Linked DNA regions of Pirellula sp. SH-Sr6A. The protein of the gene in region 1 binds, or shares a complex with, the protein of each later gene. Links are inferred from orthologs where the notes say so. Each region holds a gene or a part of one and is shown on either strand. Other genes may lie near its edges.

The links. Proteins that work in one complex are often made in the same cells at the same time.
Region 2: the proteins of lpdA (region 1) and VN12_RS15650 are in contact, whole or in part, in a crystal structure (PDB 1EBD), measured with the Geobacillus stearothermophilus proteins. The link is inferred for Pirellula sp. SH-Sr6A from one-to-one orthologs. Residues at the interface, in WP_049624544.1 of Geobacillus stearothermophilus: Pro340, Ser341, Asp344, Tyr345, Arg403, Asp406, Val408, Glu431, Ala432, Gly433, Asp438; in WP_033016211.1 of Geobacillus stearothermophilus: Ile130, Ala131, Met132, Pro133, Arg136, Arg140, Glu141, Asn155, Arg157.

Annotation. Positions count from the first base shown.
Region 1 is NZ_CP011272.1:2,145,419-2,149,693, reverse strand. Bases 1,025-3,870 are described here. They hold lpdA (dihydrolipoyl dehydrogenase), read left to right. Parts: upstream 1,025-1,653; coding sequence 1,654-3,087; downstream 3,088-3,870. Other genes in these bases: VN12_RS08485 (PIG-L family deacetylase), read left to right, coding at 3,084-3,827; rpsD (30S ribosomal protein S4), read left to right, coding at 1,025-1,597. Outside these bases: VN12_RS08500 (purine-nucleoside phosphorylase), read right to left, coding at 1-695; more of rpsD, read left to right, coding at 986-1,024. UniProt on the Escherichia coli protein: Lipoamide dehydrogenase is a component of the glycine cleavage system as well as of the alpha-ketoacid dehydrogenase complexes.
Region 2 is NZ_CP011272.1:4,109,401-4,113,739, forward strand. What follows is about bases 753-3,662. They hold VN12_RS15650 (2-oxo acid dehydrogenase subunit E2), read left to right. Parts: upstream 753-1,447; coding sequence 1,448-2,878; downstream 2,879-3,662. Other genes in these bases: aceE (pyruvate dehydrogenase (acetyl-transferring), homodimeric type), read left to right, coding at 753-1,346; VN12_RS15655 (PPC domain-containing protein), read right to left, coding at 2,871-3,662. Outside these bases: more of aceE, read left to right, coding at 1-752; more of VN12_RS15655, read right to left, coding at 3,663-4,339.

The DNA.
Region 1 (4,275 bases):
AAAACAATTTCAGGGACGGTACTCATCCCGACCATGTCCGCCCCCCATTTTTGGAACATGCGATATTCAGCTCGCGTTTCGTAGGTCGGGCCGAGGGTTGCGAGGTAGGTTCCGCGGTGCAGGCTGAATCCCAATTGGAGGGCTTCCTGGGTGGCGAGATCTAGCCAGCGTGCGTCGTACAACGCGTCGTGACGGTCGTGCAATCCGAGGGGACGCGTCGTCTCTCGGTGGTGGCGGGAGCAGAATGGGGATCGCTGCATCCAGTCGATGTGGTCATCGATCGCGACCACTTGGCCACTTCGAAAACGGGGATGAATCCCGCCCGACGCATTGGAAACGATGAGACTGGTCGCTCCCATTGCGGCAGCGCAGCGGAGGGGGAAGCAGGAGTGTTGCGGCTCCCAGCCTTCGTAAAGGTGAGCGCGTCCTGCCAAGGCAAAGACAGAGACACCACCTAAGTAGCCGAAAACACATTTTCCCGCGTGGCCTGCGACATGCGATAAAGGAAAACCAGGGATTTCCCGATAAGGGACAACCTTCGACGACTGGATTTCGTTCGCGAGTGCCCCCATTCCGCTCCCTAGAATAAGGCAGGCGAATGGTGAGAAGTCCCCAACGGTAGCACGAATCTCCTGGAGAGCGTCGTTCAAGTCCGGGTGGGGGAGAGACTGGCAATCCGATTGAGTGGGGTGCAAGATCCGCGATCCCTTTGGTTTCACAGGGTTTTGGGGTTGTCGAAGGGGGGGCAATTTAACATACTTTTCCGCAATATTCACGAGATTAGGTTGAGCCAGGGCCCGCGATGTAGCGAGCATTGACGGCCGCCGGAGTTCCCGGTGGCCATTTCGTTTTCTTAATAGCTTGAGTCACAAGGCTGCGTTCCAGATCGGAATGCGGTTTTCTCAGGCTGGACGAATTGGACTCGACCGACCGTTACCCATTGGTCGCTTCGAACCTTCGAGTTCGCAGCAGGAGACTGAGACATATGGCACGATACACAGGGCCCAAGGCCCGCATCAACCGACGCTTCGGTGCACAGCTTTATGAAAGCGCTGGCGCAGTACGAGCTTACGGAAAGCGAAGCGAGCAACCACCAGGGATGCACCCCCGAAGCCGCCGCACGAGCAACTACGGCACCGCTTTGTCGGAAAAGCAAAAGATCAAGTATTACTACGGACTGGGTGAGCGACAGTTGCGCCGTTACTTCGCCGATGCCGTTCGCAAGAAGGGGAACACCGGGGAAACGCTCTTGCTGATGTGCGAGCGACGATTGGATAACGTCGTGCGTCGCGTCGGGTTTGCCAAGACCCGTCCACAGGCTCGTCAAGGAATCGTGCACGGTCACTTCAAGGTCAACGGCGTGAAGGTATCGAGTCCTTCGTACATGCTCCGACCGGGGGACGTGATTGAAGTCCGAAGCAACGAAGCGGTTCGGAATTTGTACCGTGGCATTATCGCCAACAACTCTCCGACGCCGTTGGATTGGGTTTCGCTCGATAGCGAAGGATTGCGAGCTACGATGTTGGGACAACCTGGACCGAGCGATATTTCGTTGCCAGTGAACGCCAACATCGTGGTCGAATTCTTGTCCCGATAGTCGGTCGTCGTGCCGACTGGGATGGTTGTTTCCTCTGACCTTTGGGGCCGTTGCGCATGCACGCACCTGTTGTAGTTTTGGGTGGTGGACCTGGTGGGTATGCGGCTGCGTTTCTGGCAGCCGACGAGGGGCTGGAAGTGGTGCTTGTCGAGGCGGAGTCCCGCCTCGGTGGTACCTGCTTGCTCCGCGGATGCATCCCGTCGAAGGCATTGCTGCACGTCGCAAAGGTCATTAGTGAAACGCATGAGCTGACGGAAGAGTGGGGTGTGTCCTTCAACACCCCTGCCATCGACGTCGACAAGGTTCGCGCACGCAAAGAAAAGGTGATCGAAACGCTCAGCGGCGGATTAGGGCAACTGGCGAAGCGGCGAAACGTCAAGATCGTCCGTGCGCGAGGCAGGTTTGAGAACTCGACGACCCTCGTGTTGGAGGGTGATGACCCTTCCATTCCCGAGGGTGGCAAGCTGACGTTTGATTACTGCGTTATTGCGACAGGTAGCGTACCCGCAATGCCGCCATCGTTTCAGATCGGTTCATCGCGAGTGATGGACTCGACCGGGGCATTGGCGTTGCAAGATATCCCCAAGAAGCTGTTGGTGATTGGGGGCGGTTACATCGGGCTTGAGATGGGGACGGTTTATGCGTCCCTCGGGTCCGAGGTCTCGGTGGTCGAAATGACCGAAGGATTGCTGCCCGGTGCAGACCGGGACTTGGTCAAGCCTCTCCACAACCGGTTGAAGAAGATTCTCGACAACCGTATTTATCTCAACACGAAAGTCGGCTCGATCGCCGAAGTCGACAATCAGATCGAAGTCGCGTTTGAAGGGCCCGGGAAGTTTGGGCACGAACGATTCGACCGCGTGCTCGTGAGTGTCGGGCGCCGCCCTGTCACTCAAGGTCTCGGTTTGGAGAACACGCTTGCGAAGGTGAATCAGCGAGGGTTTGTCGTTTGCGATAATCAGCAGCGCACCGAGGATCCGCACCTTTTTGCGATCGGGGATGTGGCTGGCGATCCCATGTTGGCCCACAAGGCGAGTCATGAAGCGAAGGTGGCGATCGAGGTCATTCTCGGTCGGCCGGCTTACTTTGATAAAGCAGCGATTCCTGCCGTTGTCTTCACCGATCCCGAGATCGCTTGGGCGGGGCTAACGGATGATCAAGCGAAAAAGGAAAATCGCAAGGTCGACATCGAGGTGTATCCTTGGGCGGCGAGCGGTCGCGCGCAGGCATTGGGGCGGACTGAGGGCTTTACCAAATGGTTGATCGATCCCGAGACCCATCGCGTTTTGGGTTGCGGAATTGTTGGGCCCGGGGCAGGCGAATTGATTTCTGAGGCGGTTCTGGCGATTGAAATGGGCTGCGAAGTGAGAGATTTGACCGAGTCGATTCACCCCCACCCGACGCTCAGCGAAACGTTGATGAATGCTGGCGAGGTTCACTTCGGAACGGCGACAGAGATTTACAAACCGAAGAAGCATTCCGGATCATGATCCATACGCTCATCGAGCGAACGGACCAAGTCGATGTGATGTTCGTCGGGGCTCATCCCGATGACTTGGAGATCGCGTGCGGGGGTACGATCGCCGCGTTGGGCGAGTTGGGCTATCGCGTCGGAATGATCGACCTGACCGATGGCGAACCTACCCCGAACAGTCCGGGGCCCGATTCTCGTTTAGCCGAAGCGAAGGCTGCTGGCGATGTGTTGGGAGTAGCGTTGCGGAAAGTGCTACCCCTGCCGAACCGACGGTTGTTCGACGGGTTTGAAGAGCGAGTTCTCTTGGCCAAGGAATTTCGGCGATATCGTCCGAGGTTGGTGGTGGGGTTTGGAAACAAGACACCCTTGGCCTCGCCGGATCATTATCAAGCCATGTTGATCACCGACGCCGCCATCTTTTTTGCGAGGCTCAGTAAATGGGATGAGCATTTCGATGGATTGCCCATTCACGCGATCGACAAGCAGTTGTATTTTCGCTTGGAGTTCGACCGAGCGCCTGTGCCGGGATATCCCAACGAGATCGTGATGGACATCTCCCGGACACTGGAGAAGAAGATGGAAAGCATTCGATGCTATCCTTCGCAGTTTCCGGAGCACAAGTCGCATGTGCTCGAGAGTGTTCGAGGGATCGCCATTGCAGCGGGGACGGCGATCGGAGTGAAAGCCGGCGAAGTATTCACTTCCGTCCGACCGCTTGGAACATCGGACTTGCTCCGAAGTGTCGGGCTGGCTTGACAATCCCCGGAGTGCGTTATAACCTTCTCGGAACGCGGCAAAAGCCGATAGATCGATGGGGAATTAGCTCAGTTGGGAGAGCGCTTGCATGGCATGCAAGAGGTCAGGGGTTCAAGTCCCCTATTCTCCACTATTCACGGGACCGTAGCTCAATGGTTAGAGCAGGGGACTTAAGGAACGGAGCCTAAGGTTGCTCTTGAGACGTCCATGCCCGGCACCGTCCGGACAATGCGATGGACTTGAGAGCGGCGATGGCGATGTTCAGTGGGTTGCCCAGTTAGCGTGAAGCTACCTGGGTAGAATCTGTCAAATTCGGGGAAGGCTTTCTTGCACCGCGAGAATCGATGCAAATGCTAATCCCGAGCCAAGTCAGCGTTGTGACTTCGCCAATGTGAACAGCTCGCGTCAGATAGGATTCGTCTGCGGGATGTTCGGTAGCAAAGGACAG
Region 2 (4,339 bases), 2.0 Mb from region 1 along the record:
CCGAGTCGAGCAATGAGATCAAATATCTCAAGGACCGGCGCAAGCAATTGGGTGGTTCTCTCCCGAGCCGCCCCACCATTCATCCGAAGACGGAAACCCCTTCGCTCGAGGATTATCGCAAGTTCATAGGTGCCCAGCTGGAAGGCAAGACCATCAGTACAACCAACGGCTTCGTCCGCTTGTTGGGTCGGTTGGTCAAAGACAAGCAAATCGGGTCGCAGATCGTTCCCATCGTGCCTGACGAGTCCCGGACGTTTGGTATGGAAGGCTTGTTCCGCGAAATCGGCATCTATGCCCATGCGGGGCAGCTGTACGAACCAATCGATTCGGATCAGGTCGCCTATTACAAAGAGGCCAAGGACGGACAGATCCTGGAAGAAGGGATCACCGAGTGCGGCTCGATCAGTAGCTTCGTCGCTGCAGGCACCGCCTATTCGGCTCACGGGATCAATATGATTCCGTTTTACATCTACTACTCGATGTTTGGTTTCCAACGAATCGGCGATTCGATTTGGGCAGCCGCTGACATGCGGGCAAAGGGATTCCTTATTGGAGGAACTGCAGGCCGGACGACCCTCAACGGGGAAGGCCTGCAGCACCAAGATGGCCACAGCCACCTCAACGCGATCGCGTTCCCAACCGTTCGAGCTTACGATCCGGCTTGGGCGTATGAAACGGTCGTCATCGTCCTCGATGGTATGCGACGACTTTATCAAGAAGGTGAGACGGCGATTTACTACATCACGGTCCACAACGAGGACTATGACATGCCGGCGATGCCGGAAGGTGTCGAAGACGGTATTATCAAAGGTATCTATCGCTTCAAATCTCAAGAAGTCGACGGGGCCAAAGCTCGGGTGCAACTGTTTGGTAGTGGAGCCATATTGCGACACGTGCTCGAAGCACAACAGATTCTGGCTGAAAACTATGGAATCGCCAGCGATGCCTGGAGCGTGACCAGTTACACATTGCTGCGTCGCGATGCACAAAGCTGCGAGCGCTGGAACATGCTTCACCCGGATCAGCCCGAGATGAAGTCGTACATTCAATCGGTGTTGGACGGAGTCGAGGGGCCGATCATTTCCGCGAGCGACAACGTTCGAGCAGTCGGTGAGCAGTTGCTCCCTTACCTCAGCCAAGACTACTACGTGCTTGGATGCGATGGGATGGGGCGCAGCGAAACGCGACCTGCTCTGCGTCGTCACTTCGAAGTCGACGCGGTCTCGATCACCATTGCAGCGTTGTATCGATTGAGCAAACAAGGAAAGATCGCACCTGCGGTCGTTGCCCAAGCGATTCGAGATTTGGGACTCGATCCCGAGAAACCGAATCCCCTGTTTGCTTAGTGCGCCGTGTTGCTTCATGCAACGTCGGCTCCCCTATCGGAGTTCGGAACCGAACTCGGACATTTTCAAAACTCGTTCGCTTCACTCAACAGAATCCTGACATGGAAATCAAGCTTCCCTCCCTTGGCGAAGGCATCGAATCTGGCGACGTTCTCGAAATCCTCGTGAGCGTTGGTGACGTCGTCAAGAAAGAACAATCGCTCATCGAGATGGAAACCGATAAGGCAACTGTCTCGGTTCCGTCGCCGGCAGCAGGCAAGATTCTGAGCATCACGGTCAAGGAAGGGGAGAGCGTTCCCGTCGGGACCGTTATCGCGACCATTGAAGCATCGGGAGCAGCCGCTCCTGCTCCAGCCAAAGCCCCGGCCCCCGCTGCTGCAGCACCAACGCCACAACCGGCTGCAGCACCCGCCCCAGCAGCAGCTCCGCAACAAGCGGCTGCACCGAAACCAGAACCCGTCCGTCCTGCTCCCGTCGCTCCTGCTCGGCCAGTCGCCGTTCCTGCAGCGCCTGTCGCTGCGGCTCCCGCACCTGCCCCTGCGGTTGACAACGAAGGAACACCGTTCGCCGATGACGTGATTCCCGCGGGTCCGGCCATCCGCCGCTTGGCACGGGAAGTGGGGGTCGATTTGGCCAGTGTGGTCGGTTCAGGTGAAGGAGGTCGCATCACGCGTGAAGACGTGATGGCTGTCGTGCGCCACGCGAGCCAAGCAGCCCGAACACCAGCTCCTGCGGCACCCGCACCTACGTCCGGAATCAGTGAATCCAAGAGCGCGTCGAAGAGCCCGGCGGCCAATCTGCCTGGCACACCCTCGCAAGACGACTACGGTCCGATTCGCGTGGATCGAATGACCAAGATTCGAAAGACGATCGCTAATCAAATGCATCGCTCGTGGGAGTCGGTTCCCCGCGTGGTGAACTTTGACGATGCCGACGTTACCGAGCTGGAAGCGTTCCGACAAACCAGCAAAGATGATTACGCCTCGCGAGGGATCAAACTCACGACGATGCCGTTTTTGATCAAGGCTGTGGCGACGGCGCTCAAACACCACCCAGCGCTCAACGCGGCGCTCGATATGGAAAATGAGCAGATCATTTACAAGGACTACGTGAACCTCGGTATCGCCGTGGATAGCGACCGCGGATTGGTCGTTCCAACCCTGAAGAACGCCGACCGGATGTCGATTCCAGACGTTGCATACGCGTTAGCCGATCTCGCAAATCGAGTTCGTAGCAATGACTTTGCCGTGAGTGATCTGCGAGGTGGAACCTTCACGATCAGCAATCTCGGAGCGATCGGTGGGACTTATTCCACCCCGATCGTGAATGTACCGGAAGTGGCGATTTTGCTTGTCGGTCGTTCTCGCAAGCTTCCTGTGGTGATGGATGACGATTCCATCAAACCGCGATTGATGATGCCCTTGAGTTTGGCCTATGACCACCGTCTCGTTGACGGTGCGACAGCTGCCCGATTCTTGAACGACATTATTGCGTATCTCGAAGCTCCGAGCAGACTGCTGCTCGCTATTTAGTCACCACGTTGGAAATCCATACGCCGGCCTGAGTGGGGCCGGCGACGGTAACTGGCGTTTCGATTCCGGCCAGCTTCAATTGCAGTGCAAACGGGCCTTGCCACGGCGTCGGCAGCTTGACTTTAACCGCGTGCGCTTTGGGACCATCTTTGGTCACGGCGAATTGGGTATTGGTCAGTACTGCATCGGCAGGGAGCCCGACTCCGAGGACTTCGACGTCTCCTGTCCAATTATTGATTCGTTCGAGGGCGATGCTCCATTCGAATTCTTCATTGGCTTTGCTTTCTTTTAGTTCGGCGGGAGCCGTTGCAAGCAAACTCGTGAGGCGTTCTCGGATTTGAAGTCGGTACACGCGGTCCTCGCTACCGAGTTTATGAAAATCGGAAACGCTCACCCAATACTCTTCGTTATCGGGGACTTGCCATACCAGTTTGGGATCTCGATTCGTCTTGTCGTCATCTTGAAACGAGACTTGCTTTCCTTCCTTATTGGTGATGGTGAGCGTTGCATCGAGGTACGAACCGATGGATTGGGCGAGCAATTGGATCTCCAGCGACTTGCCCCCTAAGTTTTGAATCCGATAGAAGTGTGTTTCTTTGTTGTGAAGAATCGCGCGTTGGGTATCCAAAGGGAGGGAGACGGTCGCGGCCGAATCCTTGGATGTGGGAGATGGGCCCTCGGGTGCAACCGATGGTAACAAGATCCCTTCTGCATTGAACGCATCGAATGGAAGCTGGCTTCGTTGCCATTGCAGTCGGTAGCACCAGTCAGCGCCTCCGCGGAACGAGATGGTGCTATCGGGCTCGACCGGGAACCCGAAGACTCGCAAATAATAGGTTCCGTCTTTTTTGGGTTGGAAAGCAATTCCCGGATCATAGCCGTATCGGTCGAGATTTTCCGTGAGGACAAAGCCCCGTTCGTCGAGAAGTTGGAGGTGCGCGTCGAGCGGCGAGCGAAGCGAGCGGGTAGCGTCGAGCGTGGCGGAAAAGGGTTCGCCCGCCCGGAGCGCCAGTCGGTAATGGTCGACATCGCCATTCTTCTCGAGCAGACCGTAGGTGACCTCGTTGTCGTGCAATGTTTCCGTGACTTCCAGGATCCGATCGTTCGGCTCCTTTTCCGTCTTCGTCGCGCGGGGGGAAACGTAAAACGGTTTAGCTGGCGTGGCTCCCGCTTCGTTGTAGAGGCGGACCCAGGCGACTTGGTCACGTACACCGGCATTCACGGAGACTTCAAAAGAACCTGCTTTTTCCAAGCATTTCCAGTGCACGCCGGGGTGACTGCACCAGATTTGGACCGGCCAAGAGGTAAACGTACCCGAGGCGTCGACCGGAGTGGATGCGCCTGCGGTCGCACCCGCCGGCATGAGCCTCGTCCACTGCGGTTTTTCGGCCGCCGGGAGGAAAGTTGTGGTGGCAAGTGTCGTTAGAAAAGATGCGGCGGCGAGGCTGGAACGGAAGCGAT